DNA from 2 places in the Symbiobacterium terraclitae genome. Region 2 is predicted to be linked to the other one. Evidence: predicted binding sites of a transcription regulator. Region 2 holds the regulator's gene; the other holds the start of a gene.
The links. The regulator LexA, encoded in region 2, represses DNA repair genes until DNA is damaged. The targets are predictions, from matches to a motif close to CNAACANNTGTTNG.

Region 1 (8,578 bases), on a different contig from region 2:
CACCGGGAGGGGATCGAGGCCTTCCCCGCGGCCACCGAGGGGAAGGGGAACCAGCTCCTGCCCTACACGATGGACGGCGACGTCAAGGTCTTCGAACTGACCTGTACGGAGATCGAGTGGGAGACGCAGCCCGGCAAGAAGGTCCGGGCGATGGCCTACAACGGCACCGTGCCCGGCCCCGTGATCCGGGTGACCGAGGGCGACAAGGTGCGGATCATTGTCAAGAACGAGATGAAGGAATCCACCGCCGTGCACTGGCACGGCCTGCGGCTGCCCAACAACATGGACGGCGTGCCCTTCATCACCCAGGATCCGATCCCGCCCGGCGGCAGCTTCACCTACGAGTTCGTCGCCAAGCCGGCCGGTACGCACATGTACCACTCGCACCACAACTCGACTGAGCAGGTCGGGCTTGGTCTGCTCGGCGCCTTCATCATCGATCCGAAGGACCCGGCTGCCGAGCCGGCCTATGACCGGGAGTACCTGATCGTGCTCAACGACGGCACCCACGGGTACACCATCAACGGCAAGAGCTTCCCGGCCACCGAGCCCCTCGTCGCCAAGAAGGGCGAGCGCGTGCGCATCCGCTTCATGAACCAGGGCGTGATGTACCACCCGATGCACCTGCACGGGTTCGCCTTCGAGGTCTTCGCCCGGGACGGCTACCCCCTGCCGCAGCCGTTCCTGTGCGACACGCTCTCCATCGCCCCCGGCGAGCGGTGGGACGCCATCGTCGTGGCCGACGAACCCGGCGTCTGGGCCTTCCACTGCCACATCCTGTCCCACGCCGAGAGCCGGATGGGCATGTACGGCATGGTGACCGCCCTGATCGTCGAGGAGTAACGCGGCACAGCCCCGCCGGCCGCCACAGCCGGCGGGTTTCGCGCGCTCCGGAGGCCCTTGCGCCCGCTCTTTCACGCACCCATGCAGGTCATGCGGCGTGCTCTCCCGAATTCCCACCGGGTAGCAAGACCGCACCAGAAGGAGGAGATCAGATGCGCACGATGCTCTGGATGCGGCGGTGGCTGGCCGTGGGGCTCCTGGCCGTGATCGCGTTCGCGCCCGCCGCGGCGTCGGCGGCTGCCGCCGACCTGGTTCCGCTGCGGTTCGTGGCCGAGGCGGCCGGTGCGACGGTTTCGTGGGACGGTGACAGCTACACCGTCACCGTCGTCACCGACGACGGCGTGACGGCCACCCTGCAGATCGGCGCCACCGAGGCCGTCGTGGACGGGCAGCCCGTCCCGCTGGGCGCCGAAGCCGTCCTGGTGGGCGACAGAACCATGGTTCCGCAGTCCTTCATGGACAGCCTGCTGGCCATGCCCGTGACCTGGGACCCTGCCACGGGGGAGGCCGCGGCCGACCCGTACATGCTGAAGGCGCGCCGGCTGGTGCGCGACCTGATGAACGGGGAGCTCACCGCCGTGTACGACCAGCTGAGCCCGGCCCTTCGCGCAGCGCTGCCCTACGAGGCCATCCTGCAGATCGGGCTCCAGCTGGCCCCGTACGGTGAGCCCGGGCGTGCGCAGGTGCTGGGGGCGGCCGCCACGGCCGTTCACCAGAACGTCGACCTGCTGGTTCCCTTCACGGTTGCGCCGCTGAAGGCGACCATCCGGTTCGACGCCGAGGGGCGGGTCGACGACTTCCGCATCGACCCCTACGCCCCGGTTCAGGCCGCGGGCTCGCCGGCCTATGCGGACCCGGCCGGCTTCACCGAGGAGGAGGTGGCCTTCGGCGAGGCGCCCTGGGTCCTGCCGGGCACGCTGACCCTGCCCGCCGGGGAGGGACCCTTCCCCGCGGTGGTGCTGGTGCACGGGTCCGGTCCCAGCGACCGCGACGAGACGGCCTACGCCGTGAAGCCCTTCCGCGACCTGGCGCAGGGCCTGGCCGCACGCGGCATCGCCACCCTGCGGTTCGACAAGCGCACCTACGTGCACTCCCAGAAGTTCGCCAGCAACCCCGCCTTCACGCTGCAGGAGGAGTCGGTGGATGACGCGCTGGCCGCCGTCCGCTTCCTCGCCGGCGACGAGCGCATCGCCGCGGGCCGCATCTACGTGCTGGGCCACTCCCTGGGCGGCATCGCCCTGCCCCGCATCCTGGACCAGGACGAGGAGGGCCTCATCCGGGGCGGCATCGCCATGGCGGCGCCCAACAGCATGCTCGATACTCTCTGGGCCCAGAACAGCATCCTCGTCGAGGCCGGCCAGCTGCCGCCCGAGCAGCTCGACTTCATCCGGCCGCAGCTCGACATGCTCCGCGACCCGGCCTTCGACCCGGACAATTCGCCCAAGGGCTACCTGCTGGGCACACCGCACTACTGGCACGACCTGGTGCCCAAGGCATCAGGACTGCTGAAGCAGCTGGATCAGCCGGTGCTCTTCCTGCAGGGCGCCCGCGACTTCCAGGTGCCGGTGTCGGAGTTCGAGAGCCTCAAGGCCGACCTGGCGGAGCGCACGAACCTCACCTTCGAGCTCTTCCCGAGGCTGAACCACCTCTTCACCGAGGGCGAGGGTGAGATCGGCCTGATATCCGAGTACCTGGTGCCGGCCAACGTGCCCGAGTACGTGGTGCAGACCATCGCAGACTGGATTGCGTCAAACCCGTAGCTCCGCCTTGGGGAGGGCAGCAGCCCTCCCCTTTTTCCGCCGCAACTGGGAAACCGCGGTGCGGCGCCCCCCGTCCAAGGTTACAGAACACCTGGCCGGGAGGTATTACCCGTTGCGCAAGCGCATTGCCTGGCTGCTGATACCCGCCGTCGCAACCGCACTCACCGGGCCGGTCGCGGCGGCATCGCCGACATATTCCGAGGTATCCCCGAAGCCGTACGTCAGGGCAGCGGAGGCCGAGACCCCGCTGGCGCAGGGGCTGACCCTGACCAGCTTCGAACGGCTCTACCCCCACGGCTGGGCCAAGGGCTGGCTCCTCACCGCCCAGCTTTCGCACCCGGCCCTATCGACTGACCTGATCACCGCTCCCGGCGTGACGGAGGGTGAGCCGCTCTCCGCGATGGCGGCGCGCGCCGGCGCCATCGCCGCGGTCAACGGCGACTTCTTCGACATCGGCCAGACCGGCATCGCCCTGGGAACCTCCGTGAAGAGCGGCCAGTTCCTGCAGTCGGCCATCCCCGACTGGCCCCTGGGCGCCGGTGTCGGCCGGGACCGGATCGGCCGGCTGATGTCGGTCGTGCTCGAGGGCAGCATCACGCTGCCCAGCGGCACCTACCCCCTGGGCGCCGTCAATCTGCCCACCGTACCCTCGGGCACCATCGGCCTCTTCACCCCGCTCTGGACGCGCGACCGCAGCGCGGCGACGGTCGGGGCCTCGGAGGCCGTGGAGGTCGTGGTGCGCCAGGGCAAGGTCGTCTCGGTGAGCCCGACGGTCACCGACGGACCGGTGCCGGATGACGGGTTCGTGCTGGTGGGGCGTGAAGCCTACGCCGCCCCGCTGGCCGCGCTGCAGGTCGGCGACCTGGTGACCCTGGAGTACCATGCCAACCCCGACGTCCTGTGGGCCGTGGGCGGGCAGCGCTACCTGGTGGCGGAGGGCGTCGTCACGCCGGGACTGGACGACGTCACCCGGCGGCCCAGGACCGCCCTCGGCTTCTCGGCCGACGGCTCCACCCTCTTCCTCGCCACCGTCGAGGGCGGCTCGACCGCCAGCAGCGGCCTTACCCTGCGCGAGATGGCGGAGCTGATGAAGGGTTTCGGCGCCGCCTCTGCCATGGAACTGGACGGCGGCGGCTCGTCCGCGATGGTCGCCCGCCTGCCGGGCACGGAGGGCCTTACCCTGCTCAACCGCCCCAGCGACGGCCAGGAGCGCCGCATCCCCAACGGCGTGGGCATCTTTGCCCAGGCCGGGTCGGGCATCCCGCACTACCTCTCCGTGCAGGGTGAGCGGCGGGTCTTCCCCGGGCTCTCCCGCACGCTCTCGGTCTCCGCCCTTGACGAGCAGTACGGACCCGCACAGGCCGCGCCTCCCCTCTGGAGCCTCGCCGGGCCCGGGGTCCTCGCGCCTGACGGCCGGTACGCGGCGGTCCAGGCCGACGGCACGCCGGTGGCGGCGGGCACCGAGGTCGTCGTCGCGGCCGAGTCCGGCGGGCTCACCGCCGCCACCCGCCTCAAGGTCCTCGGGCCGCTGGCCCGGATCGTCCCCTCCGTGGAGGGTGGCCTGCGGCTGCACCCGGAGGAGGGTACCGTCTTCACGGTGATGGGCTACGACGCCGACGGCTTCGCCGCGCCCATCGACCCGGCGGATCTGACCGTGTCGTTCGACCCCGCCCTGATCCGGTTCGAGCGGGAGGGCGACAGCCTGCGCGCCATCCCGCTGGCCGAGGGCACCGGGCTGATCGTGGTCTCCGTCCAGGGCCACGAGGCGGTGATCCCGTTCGCCGCCGCGTACCGCACCACCGTCCTCGATGCCTTTGCGAACCCCGCGGCCTGGCAGTTCGAGCGCTACCCCGCCGAGGTCATGGGCGGCGTGGCGCCCGTGGAGCAGGCCGGCACCGATCCGACCCAGGGCGCCGGCGACGCTGCCGCCGGGCCAACCGGCGCAGCCATGGTTCTCAGCTACATCTTCGGCCCGGCGAGCGGAAACCGCGCGGCCTATCTCCAGGCGAGCGAGCCGCTGGCGCTGCCCGGGCAGCCCGTGCGGGTCGGCATGTGGGTGAAGGGCGACGGGCAGGGTGCGTGGCTGCGGGCGGTCCTGCAGGACGCCTCCGGCGCCCGGTACACTGTCAACCTGGCGCCCGCGGTCGACTGGACCGACTGGCGCTACGTCGAGGCGGAGGTTCCAGCCGGGGTGCAGTACCCCGTCAGCCTGCACCGGGTCTACCCCGTGGAGACCGACGGGACCCGGATCTACGCCGGCAGCCTGCAGTTCGCCGACCTGACGGTGCGGGATGCCGTGGAGATGCCCGCGGCCCCGCCGCCGGTGGCCCCGCCCCGCGACCTGATTCTCGCTCCGGCCGCACCGGCCGGCGAGGGCAGCTGGTCCTTCGCGGTGCTCGACGCCATGCCGCCCGTGGAGCCTGCGCTGGTCTTCCGGATGGCGCTGGCGGCGAACCCCGTCTTCTTCCTGGTCGACACCGGCCTGCGCGAGCCGGTCCAGCAGGCCCTGGCAGAAGCCGGCGCAGCGGACGTGCCCGTCTACGAGATGGCGCCGCCCGAGCGCTTCTTCGACGTCGGCAACGTGCGGTTCATCCTGCTGGGCACCGGGCAGGGCGGCCTCCGGGCCACCGATTTCAACCAGCTGGAGGGGCTGCGGACCCTGCTCTACCTGGCCGGGAACAGCGAGACGGTCCAGCAGGTGATCGTGGTCGGCGGGGAGACGCCCCTGGACTTCGCCGACCGGCGGGAGGGCGAGCTCATCCAGCGGTGGCTCACCGAGTTCGAGGATGCGTCGGGCAAGGCCGCGGCGTACCTGGCCTCGGGCGGGTTCTTCCCGAAGGTGACCCGGGTGGAGGGCATCCCTTACATCGAGGCCGGCAGCCCCATGGTGCCGCGCGTCTTCACCGTCGACCCGACCCCCGGGAGCGTGTGGATCCGGATGGAGCAGTAGCGCCCTCCGGGCCGCTTACAAGAAGGAACAAGGTGTTGAAAAGATAGTTACCGTTGTCAACAGAAGTCCATCGGATATAATACCTACAAGGAGGTGATGGGCCATGGCCGACTTCCATCTCTGCCCGAAGTTCGAACACGCGATTCAGCTGCTCGGCAAGCGCTGGACGGGGCTGATCCTTTCGACCCTGCTCAGCGGGCCGAAGCGATTCTCGGAGATCGAATCAGCCATCCCGGTCAGCGGGCGGCTGCTCTCCGAACGCCTGAAGGAGTTGGAGTCGGAGGGGCTCGTCACCCGGGAGGTATTCCCCGAAGTGCCGGTTCGGGTGGTCTACTCGCTCACGCCGAAAGGAAAGGCGATGGAGCCGGTGCTGGCCGCCGTCCAGCAGTGGGCCGAGCGCTGGGCATGAAAAGGCGGAGGCCGGGGTTCACTCCCGGCCTCCGTAACTGTTTTCGCTGCTAGTAGAGTGACGCCCGGGTGACCGGGGTGGCCTGAAGCAGTCGGGTCATGCGGGCGAAGCGCGCCCGATGACTGGCCGCGGCCGGCCCTGCAACCGGGTCGCGCCGGGCGGCGGGTACGGCCGCGGCGGCCTTCCTCGCAGCCGGGGCCGTTGCGGGCTTCTCCTCCAGCGCGGCGGTTCCCCAGGTCAGGTGGGCGCCTGCCAGGATCAGCCCGGGCACAGGGGTCGGCCGGCCCATGCGCTGGGCGAACTCGGCGGCGTCCAGGTCGCCCCGGAGCCCGTTGCACTCCTCGCAGGCGCAGATGCAGTTGGCCATGGTCGTGCGGCCGCCCTTCGACCAGGGGATGACGTGGTCCATTGTGAAGCCCGGCCGGCCGCACCAGTAGCAGATGTAGCGGTCGCGGGCGAGCACCTTCAGCCGGATGTACCGGTAGGCAAAGGGGTCAAAGCGCAGTCGGATGCGCGAGCGGCCGATCCACTTGGCCCGGCCCAGCCTGACCTCGCGGTCGGCCACCTTGCGCTTGCAGGGGGTGAGCGTGCGCCCCCGGCTGTCGATCACTTCAATTAGATCCGTCGTACTCATTCCTCCACGGGGCACGTCACGTCTCGCCCCCTTTCGTATTGTAGCCGACTGGATCGGCCGCTAATCTCTTCCGTTATGACACTAAGTACATTATTATACGACAAGATTATACCACAACATCGAACGAATCGGTACGTTGCAAACAAACGTTCGTCATGGTATGATTTGCACGTCCCGGTTGCGCGACCGGGTGTGGTAACATCCATTGTTGAGACAGTTGTGGGGGGCGTTGGGTTGTGGCCAAGGACCGTCTGGTGATTAAGGGTGCACGACAGCACAACCTGAAGAACATCAACCTCGAGATCCCCCGCGACAAGCTGGTTGTCCTGACCGGCGTGTCGGGGTCGGGCAAGTCGTCGCTCGCATTCGACACAATCTACGCCGAGGGTCAGCGGCGCTACGTGGAGTCGCTCTCCGCCTATGCGCGGCAGTTCCTGGGGCAGATGGACAAGCCCGATGTGGACTCCATCGACGGGCTCTCGCCGGCGATCTCCATCGACCAGAAGACGACCTCCCGCAACCCGCGCTCGACCGTGGGCACCGTCACCGAAATCTACGACTACCTGCGCCTGCTCTACGCCCGGATCGGACGGCCCCACTGCCCCACCTGCGGCAAGCCCATCCAGAGGCAGACCGTGGACCAGATGGTGGACGCGCTGCTCCGGATGGAGGAGGGCACGCGCATCCAGGTGCTCGCGCCGCTGGTGCGGGGCCGCAAAGGAGAGCACGTCAAGGTCTTCGAGGACATCCGCCGCGGCGGCTACGTCCGCATGCGGGTCGACGGGCAGATCATGGACGTCACCGACGAGCCGCCCGCCCTCGACAAGAAGCGGAAGCACACCATCGAGGTCGTGGTGGACCGGCTGGTGATCCGGCCGGACATCGAGCGGCGCCTGGCCGACTCCCTGGAGATCGCGACCAAGCTGGCCGGCGGCATCGTCACCATCGACGTCGTCGGCGGCGAGGAGCTGCTCTTCAGCGAGAACTTCGCCTGCCCGGACTGCGGCGTTTCCATCGACGAGCCGCAGCCGCGCAACTTCTCGTTTAACTCGCCCTTCGGCGCCTGCCCCGCCTGCACCGGCCTGGGGTTCAACACCGAGTTCGACCCCGAGCTCGTGCTCGACCCCTCGCTCTCGCTGGACGAGGGCGCCCTGGTGCCCTGGGCCAACTCGACGCAGCAGTTCTTCCACAACCAGATCGACGCGCTCTGCAGCCAGCTGGGCATCCGGAAGGACGTGCCCCTGAACCAGCAGGACCCGAAGTTCCGGGAGATCCTCCTGTTCGGCTGGCCCGACGGGAAGGTGCGCTTCCAGTACGAAAATATGTACGGACAGCGCAAGTGGTACGAGGTGACCTACGAGGGGGCCATCAAGCAGCTGGACCGGATGTTCCGCGAGACCTCCAGCGACGCCATCCGCGACCACCTCGCCGAGTTCATGACCACCCGGCCCTGCCCGGCCTGCCACGGCGCCCGGCTGAAGCCGGAATCGCTGGCCGTGAAGGTAGGCGGCCTCTCCATCGCCGAACTGACCGACCTCGACGTCGCACAGGCCCGCAAGTTCCTGGCTGGGCTGGACCTGACGGAGAAGGAGCGGGCCATCGGCCGCCAGATCCTGAAGGAGATCGACGCGCGGCTGGGCTTCCTGATCAACGTCGGGCTGGACTACCTGACGCTCAGCCGGTCCGCCGGCTCCCTGTCGGGCGGCGAGGCGCAGCGCATCCGGCTGGCCACCCAGATCGGCTCGCACCTGGTCGGGGTGCTCTACATCCTCGACGAGCCCTCCATCGGGCTGCACCAGCGGGACAACGAGCGGCTGATCGAGACCCTGCAGCAGCTGCGCGACCTGGGCAACACGCTGATCGTCGTGGAGCACGACGAGGATACGATCCGGGCGGCCGACTGGGTCGTCGACATCGGCCCCGGGGCCGGCCAGGCCGGCGGCCGCGTCGTGGCTGCGGGGCCGGTGGAGAAGATCCTGGCC
Region 2 (8,578 bases):
CGCCGGCGGCCTGTGGGCGATGATGAACTTCCCGCTGCAGTACCTGATCGTCCAGGCCGCGCTGGCGGTGGCGCTGGGGGCCGGGGCGGCCCTCTGGCGGGCGGAGGGGAGGCGGGCCGGCCATGAATGAGGTCGCACAGCTGCCCTGGTGGGCCTGGGTGCTGATCGGCTTTCTGCTGGGGGCCCAGGGAGTCTGCCTCTTCCTGGACAGCCGCAGGCGCGGCGCCCGGGCCTGGTTCTGGGGGCTCCTGGGGCTGGTTCACTTCCCCATGTCCAGCCTGGTCTACTGGCTGCTGGTGGTGCGCCCGGCACGGCGCCGCTAGGGAGCGCGGCGAGCCATCCCGGTCGGGATGGCTCTTTTCGTGGGCGCAACCCTTTCAGGTTTGGGCAGGAACAGGTAGAATAGGCTCGAACCGGCTACTTGGCGATTACTGGAGGGTACACGCTTGAACATATGGGATCAGCTGGTGCCGGACTGCCCGGCACCGATCGCCGCAGCCGCTGCCGCCGCCCTCGAGCGCGTCCGGCCCGCCTGGGCGCAGGTGGACGAGCTGGTGCTGCGCAACCAGGCGCGGGTGCTGGCCGCCTTCCAGGAGGCCGGCGTTTCCGAGGTCCACTTCGCCGCCTCCACCGGCTACGGATACAACGACATCGGCCGGGAGAAGCTGGACGAGCTCTTCGCCCGCGCCTTCGGCGCCGAGGCGGGCCTGGTGCGCATCCAGTTTGCCTCCGGCACCCACGCGATCGCAACGGGCCTCTTCGCCGTCCTGCGGCCCGGCGACCGCCTCATCGCGGCCGCGGGGGCACCCTACGACACCCTGCAGCAGGTGATCGACGGCGCACCGGGGTCCCTCGCCGAGTGGGGCGTGCGCTATGAGGAGGTCCCGCTCAGGCCGGACCTCTCCGTCGACCCGGACGCCGTGGCCGCCGCCGTGCGGCAGCCTGACGCCCGGTGCCTCCTGATCCAGCGCTCCCGGGGATACTCGCTCCGGGCGCCGCTCTCCGTGGCGGAGATCGGTGCGCTGATCCGCAGGGCGAAGGCGGCCAACCCCGCGATCATCGTCCTCGTCGACAACTGCTACGGCGAGTTCGTCGAGGCGCAGGAGCCGCCCCACGTGGGGGCGGATCTGACCTGCGGGTCCCTGATCAAGAATCCCGGCGGCGGCATCGCCCCCAGCGGCGGCTACATCGTCGGCCGGGCCGACCTGGTGGAGCGGGCCGCAGCGCACCTGTTCGCCCCCGGCATCGGGACGGAGGTGGGGGCCAACGCCGGTGTCAACCGGCTGCTCTTCCAGGGGCTCTTCCTGGCCCCGCACGTGACGGGGGAGGCGCTGCGGGGCGCCCAGTTCACCGCCGCCTTCTTCGACCTGCTGGGTTTCCGGGTGCGGCCGGCCTTCGACGCCCCCCGCTCCGACCTGGTGCAGGCGGTGGAGCTGGGCTCCGCGGAGGGCCTCAAGGCCTTCTGCCAGGCCGTGCAGAAGGCGAGCCCGGTCGACGCGCACGTGCGGCCCGAGCCCTGGGCCATGCCCGGCTACACCGACCCGGTGATCATGGCCGCGGGCACGTTCGTGCAGGGCTCCTCGGTGGAGCTCTCCGCCGACGGGCCCGTGCGGCCGCCCTACGCCGCCTACTTCCAGGGCGGCCTCACCCGGGAGCACGTGGTGCTGACCGCTTTGCGCGCCGCGAACGAACTGGCGGCCGCGGGCGTCCTTAGAGCGTAGGCGTTTTCTGTTCTACGCGGGGGAGTGATCGCATGTCTCTCCAGGGGATTGCCTTCATGGCCGCGGTGGCTGTGATGGTTTTGGGCGTGCTGGGCACGCTGATTCCAGCCCTGCCCGGGCTGCCCGTCATCTTCCTGGCCATGCTGGGCTACGGCGCAGTGGAGGGGTTCCGGGAGATGACCCCCGGCTTCCTCATCGCCGCCCTGCTGGTGGTGGCGGCGACGCAGGTGGCGGAGCACTACGCCAGGGCCTGGGGCGCGCGGCGCTTCGGGGCGGGCAGGGCCGGCGCCTGGGGCGCCGTGATCGGCTCCATCGCCGGGCTCTTCTTCATGCCCCTCGGCCTCGTGCTGGGCCCGTTCCTCGGTGCGGCCCTCTTCGAGCTGTTCACCGGACGCCCGGGCGGCGAGGCGCTCCGGGCCGGCGTCGGCGGCCTGGTGGGGGTGCTGGGCTCCGTGGCCGTCAACCTGGTGGTGGCGCTGGGGCTCACCGTGGCGTTTATCGTGAAGGTGCTCATCTAGAGAGGAGGATGCGGTTGTGTCCGGACGCCCGAAGACCAAGGAAGAGGTGATGGAGCGGGTGCGGGAGCTGGACGTGCGCTTCATCCGGCTCCAGTTCACCGACATCCTCGGCCTGATCAAGAACGTTGACATCCCCGCGGAACAGCTGGAGAAGGCGCTGGACGGCCAGGTGCTCTTCGACGGCTCGTCGATCGAGGGCTTCGTGCGGGTGGAGGAGGCCGACATGCTCCTCCGGCCCGATCCGCAGACCTTCGCCGTCTTCCCCTGGCAGGAGCAGGGGGAGGGAGCGACGGCGCGGCTGATCTGCGACGTGTGCCACGCCGACGGCACCCCCTTCGAGGGCGACCCGCGGGGCACTCTGAAGCGGGTCTGCGCCGAGGCGGCGAAGCTGGGCTTCACCATGATGGTCGGCCCCGAGCCGGAGTTCTTCCTCTTCCTGCGGGAGCCGGACGGCCGGCCCACGACGAAGCCCATCGACCAGGCCTCCTACTTCGACCTGGGCCCGGTGGACCGGGGGGAGGAGTGCCGGCGCGACTGCGTGCTGGCCCTGCAGAAGATGGGGTTTGAGATCGAGTCCTCCCACCACGAGGTGGCCCCGGGGCAGCACGAGATCGACTTCAAGTACACCGACGCCGTGGCCGCCGCCGACAACATCGCCACCTTCCGGTTCGTCGTGCGCACCATCGCCATCCAGCACGGGCTGCACGCCTCGTTCATGCCGAAGCCGGTGGCGGGCGTCAACGGCTCGGGCATGCACCTGCACATGTCGCTCTTCCGCGACGGCGAGAACGCCTTCTACGACCCGAGCCAGCCCGACGGCGTGTCGCCGCTGCTCAAGCAGTTCATCGCCGGACTGCTCCTGCACGCCCCGGCCTACACCGCCATCTGCAACCCGCTGATCAACTCGTACAAGCGGCTGGTTCCCGGCTACGAGGCGCCCAGCTACATTGCCTGGTCCGAGCGGAACCGCTCGCCGCTGGTCCGCATCCCGGCCCGGAGGGGCCGCTCCACCCGCATCGAGCTGCGCTCGCCCGACCCCGCCTGCAACCCGTACCTCGCGCTGGCGGTCACGCTCGCGGCCGGGCTGGACGGCATCAAGCGGGGGCTGACGCCGCCGCCGGCGGTCAACCGGAACATCTACGCGATGACCCCCGAGGAGCGGGAGGCCGAGGGCATCGGCATGCTGCCGCAGAGCCTGCGGGACGCCCTCGTGGCGCTTGAGGCCGACCCCGTGATCCGGGAGGCGCTGGGCGAGCAGGTCTACCGCCGGTTCGTGGAGGCGAAGTCCATCGAGTGGGAGATCTACCGGTCGCAGGTCCACCAGTGGGAGCTCGACCAGTACCTCTCCATCTTCTAGGGCGTGACGCGGTCACAGGAAACAGGAAGCCCGGCGGGAGCCACCGCTCCCACCGGGCTGTCTGTTTTCGCAGTCAGCTGCGCCCGAATCAGTGCATCCGCCGGACGAGGCCGACCACCTTGCCCAGCACCTGACAGTCGGGCACGATGATCGGGTCCATGAAGCGGTTCTCGGGCTGCAGCCGGATGTGGTCCTGCTCCTTGAAGAAGCGCTTGACCGTCGCCTCGTCCTCGATGAGGGCCACGACGATGTCGCCGTTGTTGGCGTGCTGCTGCCGCTGCACCAGTACGAGGTCGCCGTCGAGGATGCCCGCTTCGATCATCGAGTCGCCCTGGATCTTCAGGAAGAAGAGGTCGGACTCGTCCGCACGGACGAAGTCGGAGGGCAGCGGGAAGTGGTCCTCGATGGTCTCCTGGGCCAGGATCGGCTGGCCCGCCGTCACGCGGCCCACCACGGGAACCGTGATGGTGCGCTGGAGCTTCGTGGTGCTTCCGTCCAGCACCTCGATGGCCCGGGGCTTCGTGGGATCGCGGCGGATGTACCCCTTCTCCTCCAGCCGCGTCATGTGCCCGTGGACCGTGGAGCTGGAACTGAGGCCGATCGCCTCACCAATCTCCCGCACCGAGGGGGGGTAGCCCTTCGTGCGGATCTCGTCCTTGATGAACTGCAGGATCTGGCGCTGTCGCTCCGTCAGGGACTCCGGCATGCAGCGACACCTCCTGAACTGACGGCGAGCGCACCCGCGATCCGGCGTCCACTCGCCCTTATCCTTCCTGCGCGGTCCGGTTGGGTAGATTGTACCATATGACGGGCCTTCTGCAAACGCCTGTTCGAAAAAATGTGGTCAGGGGGGTTGACCAGAACGTTCATTCGTGATACCCTCAAGGCGAACAGAGGTTCCGCTGGCTGCGGCGATGTGTTCGGGCGAGGGAGGGTTCACGATGGCCGCGACGTACGTAGAGTCGAGGAGCAGGAGGGTCAGGCGGCGCACGCCCAGGGCGGTCCGCCGTGCCCGCACGCTGGCCGTGCTGTTTGCACTCACGGTGTGCGCTGCCGTACTGCTGTTCCCCCGGCTCGTCCACACGCAGTCCCACGAGCCCCCGACGGGCGTCCACCACACGGTGGCGTACGGCGACACGCTGTGGGACATCGCGGTCGCCCACGCGGGCAACCGCGACGTCCGGGAGGTCGTCTACCAGATCCGGCGGCTGAACGGCCTGTCGTCGGCCGAGATCCACCCGGGTCAGGTGCTGTTCATCCCTACGGAGTCCGGCGGGCGCTGACGCGCGAGGGAGGGTGAGCTCATGGCGGTGGTGGTGCAGAGTTTCGAGGGCAGGCTGCCGGCCGAGCTGTACGAGCGGCTGGTGCGGCTGCGCCAGCGCTACGCGCAGGTCCTCCGGGCCGCGGCGGCCGGCGACTTTGGGGACGAGGAGCAACTCCGGGCCCTCAGCAGGCGTGTGGGGCGCCTGCTGGCGGAGACCGCCCGCACGCCGGTGGAGGAGCGCGGCGGCCTTCCGATGCTCGAGATCTCGCTCTCCGTGGACCGGCTCTTTCCCGAACTGCGCGCCTGGAACCAGCGCTTCGCCCAGCACTACCGCCCCGAACGGCGTGCAGCCGGCTGGTAGCGATCCAGCTTAGAACCGTTAGAAATCGGGTCCACACCTGAGGGTGTGGGCCCGTCTTTGTCGGGCCTTTCAGACGGGGGCTGGATTGACCTGGGTGGCAAATACTTTGCTATAATGAATCGCACATCTGATGCTCGAGGCTTCCAGGTATCTGGAGGAGCCGAACGAACGTCTGTAGTGTCAGGGCGAGGTGATGACCTGTGGTCTGTCCGGAGTGCGGCACACGGCTCGAGGAGGGCGGGCGCTTCTGCCACGGCTGCGGCTGGGATTCGCAGGAGGCAGCGGCGGCGCGCCGGGCCGCGGAGCTGGCGCGGCGGCCGGCCTGGAAGCGCTGGGTATCGGGCATCTCGCTCGGCGTGCTGGCCGCGGTCGTGCTGGTGATGCTGCTGGTGCCGCGCACGGAGGCGGAGACCGTGCCGCAGGTGGGCACGCCGGCGCCCGACTTCGCGCTGGAGACGCTGGACGGCGACGCCGTCGTGCGCCTCTCCGACCTGGCCGGGCAGCCCGTGGTCATCAACTTCTGGGCGACCTGGTGCCCCCCGTGCCGGAAGGAGATGCCTGACTTCCAGCAGGTGTACGACAAGTACAAGGAGATGGGGCTCCGGTTCTACGCCGTGAACGTGGGCGAGTCGCGGGTGGCGGTGCGGGACTTCGCCGAGCGGCTCGGGGTCGACTTCCCGATCCTGATCGACGCCGACGAGAGCGCCCAGCGGGCGTACCGCATCCTCCCGATTCCCGCGACCTTCTTCATCGACCGTGACGGGATCATCCGCGGGGTGTACCAGTATCAGATGTCGCTGCCGCAGATCGAGGCTGAGGTCGGGCGCCTGCTGGCCCGCTAGGAGGAGTCGATGCCCATGGCCACACCGAACCTGTTCCTCGCCTTCGGCGCAGGGGTGCTCTCGTTTGTCTCCCCGTGCGTCCTGCCGATCTACCCGTCTTTCCTCAGCTACGTGACCGGGGTTTCGGTGGCCGAGATCTCCGCCGGTTCCCGCGCCGTCCGGGTCCGGGTCCTGAAGCACAGCCTGGCCTTCTTCGCCGGGTTCTCGGTGATCTACATCGCCCTGGGCCTCACGGCCAGCGCGCTGGGTTCCTTCTTCTACAGCAGCCGCTCCTGGCTGCCGGTGGCGGGCGGCATCTTCGTCGCGGTCATGGGGCTGACGCTGATGGGCGTGCTGCGCATCCCCTTCCTGATGCGGGACACGCGCCGCCAGCTGGCCAGCCGCCCCGAGGGGTATCTCGGGTCAGCGCTGATCGGCCTCACCTTCGCAGCAGGCTGGACGCCCTGTATCGGCCCGATCCTGGGCGCGGTGCTGGCCCTGGCCGCCACAAGCCCGGGCTACGGGGGCCTGCTGCTGCTGGCCTACTCGGTCGGCTTTGCGCTGCCCTTCATCGGCATGGCGTACGCGCTGGGCTCCGTCCGCAAGCTGGCGCAGTACTCGCTGGCGATCGAGCGGGTCGGCGGCGCCATCATGGTGGTGATGGGCATCATGCTGGCCACGGGCACCATGGAGCGCCTGTCGGCCTGGCTGCTGGAGGTTACGGGGTTCACAGGATTCTGATCGCAGCAGAGGGGGGGACTCCGGTCTCCCCCTTAAGCAGGGGGGAGTTTCGCTGGCCGCTGTCAGTGCAGCCAACTGCCCGGCCTGCCGCCGCTCGCTCCCAGTGGGGGCCCAGTTCTGCCCGGGTTGCGGACTGGCGCTGGGAGAGAAGGAGCGGGTGCGGCAGCCGGAGGGGCCGAGCCCGTGGGTGGTCCTGCTGGACCGCACGTGGGACTTCTTCGCATCCACCAAGGTGGCTTCCGTCCTCATCGTGCTCATCGCCGCGGCTTCCATCCTCGGCACCTTGATCGAACAGGAGTCCCTGTACCAGGACTGGAGGCCGCCCTATCTCTACTACCCGGACCGCTACGGGGAGTTCTGGGGGAACCTCTTCATGCGGCTGGGCCTCACCCACACCTACTCGTCGGTATGGTACGCCGCCCTGATCCTGATGCTGGTCATCAGCCTGATCATCTGCTCGCTGCACCGGCTGGTGCCGCTGCACCGGCAGCTGGTGCGCCCGCAGGTCTGGAAGCTGCCCCACTTCCTGCGCAAGCAGCAGGTGGTGCTGGAGGCCGGGGTCAGCCTGGGGGAGGCCGAATCCAGGCTCAACAGGGCCGGGTACCGCATCTGGCGGGACCGGGAGTGCCTGTATGCCGAAAAGGGCCGCCTGAGCCGGTACGGCCCCTACATCCTGCACATCGGGCTCCTGGTGGTCTGCTTCGCCGCCTTCGCCAAGGCGCTGCCGGGGTGGGACGAGTCACAGGACGTCTGGATTCCCGACGGGCAGACCGTGAAGGTGCCGGGAACGGACTTCGCGATCACCAACCACCAGTTCACCATCGAGCTGTACGAGAACGGCATGCCGTCCCGCTACGCCACCGACGCCTCCATCCTCGTGGAAGGGCAGGAGGTCGTGCGGAAGACGATCGAGGTGAACAAGCCGCTCTCGTACGGCGGCTGGGACATCTATCAGGCCTCGTGGCGGGAGGAGCCCGGCGTGGCCCACCTGCGGCTCGTCCACGCGGAGACCGGCCAGGTGGTCACCAGGATCCCCTTCGACCTGCGGGATCCGGCGCCGGAGTACCCGATCGAGGGGACCAACCTGAAAGTCGCCGTCCGCACGTATCTGCACGACTTCATGCTCGATCCGGAGACCAACCAGCCCACCAACGCGTCCTACGAGGTGCGCAACCCGGTGGTCATGGCCGAGGTGGTGACGGCGGATACCGAGCAGGTCCTGGGCCGGGTCGCCCTGGTGATCCTGGGCGATGTGCCGGCGGTCTACGCCGGACCGTACTACCTGGAGGTGGAGCGGGTCGACACCCGCTGGTACACCGCCCTGAAGCTGCACCAGGACAAGACGGTACCCTACATGTACGCGGGTCTCGCAGTCGTCTTCATCGGCATGTTGATCACGTTCTTCATTTTCCACTGGCAGGTCTGGGTGCGGGAGGAGAACGGGGGGGTTCTCATCGGCGCCCGGGCGTACAAGAACCGGTTCGGACTGACTCGGGAGATCCAGCGCCTCTTCGGCGCACCCCAGGGGGAGGGGACGGAGCGAAATGACACCGCGTAACGCGTTTCTGCTCGATCTGGCTCAGTGGCTGTTGTTCGGGGGTTTCGCAGCCTACCTGATCGCCTTCCTGCTCTACGTCTCGGGGACGCTGGGGCGGCGAATCTCGGGGGGCACCCGGTTCGAGCGCACCGCCGGGCACGGCACCGTGGCCAACGTGCTGGGCGTGACCTTGCACGGGCTGGCGATCCTCGCCCGGTGGCAGGGCTCGGGTTTCTGGCCCACCTCCAACATGTACGA

Region 1: the regulator LexA is predicted to act here: its motif matches at 6,736-6,749, upstream of uvrA (excinuclease ABC subunit UvrA).

Annotation. Positions count from the first base shown of each region.
Region 1 is NZ_JAGGLG010000009.1:41,716-50,293, forward strand. Features, by position in the region: gene J2Z79_RS06985 (multicopper oxidase family protein) at 1-843, shown strand, start outside; gene J2Z79_RS06990 (alpha/beta hydrolase family protein) at 996-2,603, shown strand; gene J2Z79_RS06995 (phosphodiester glycosidase family protein) at 2,716-5,553, shown strand; gene J2Z79_RS07000 (winged helix-turn-helix transcriptional regulator) at 5,657-5,962, shown strand; gene J2Z79_RS07005 (HNH endonuclease) at 6,012-6,596, opposite strand; gene uvrA (excinuclease ABC subunit UvrA) at 6,833-8,578, shown strand, end outside.
Region 2 is NZ_JAGGLG010000001.1:177,386-185,963, forward strand. Features, by position in the region: gene J2Z79_RS00885 (DUF5345 family protein) at 1-130, shown strand, start outside; gene J2Z79_RS00890 (sigmaY antisigma factor component) at 123-323, shown strand; gene J2Z79_RS00895 (methionine gamma-lyase family protein) at 447-1,721, shown strand; gene J2Z79_RS00900 (DUF456 domain-containing protein) at 1,778-2,239, shown strand; gene glnA (type I glutamate--ammonia ligase) at 2,289-3,596, shown strand; gene lexA (transcriptional repressor LexA) at 3,685-4,302, opposite strand; gene J2Z79_RS00915 (LysM peptidoglycan-binding domain-containing protein) at 4,538-4,879, shown strand; gene J2Z79_RS00920 (hypothetical protein) at 4,901-5,221, shown strand; gene J2Z79_RS00925 (redoxin domain-containing protein) at 5,422-6,063, shown strand; gene J2Z79_RS00930 (cytochrome c biogenesis CcdA family protein) at 6,079-6,783, shown strand; gene resB (cytochrome c biogenesis protein ResB) at 6,941-8,341, shown strand; gene ccsA (cytochrome c biogenesis protein CcsA) at 8,328-8,578, shown strand, end outside.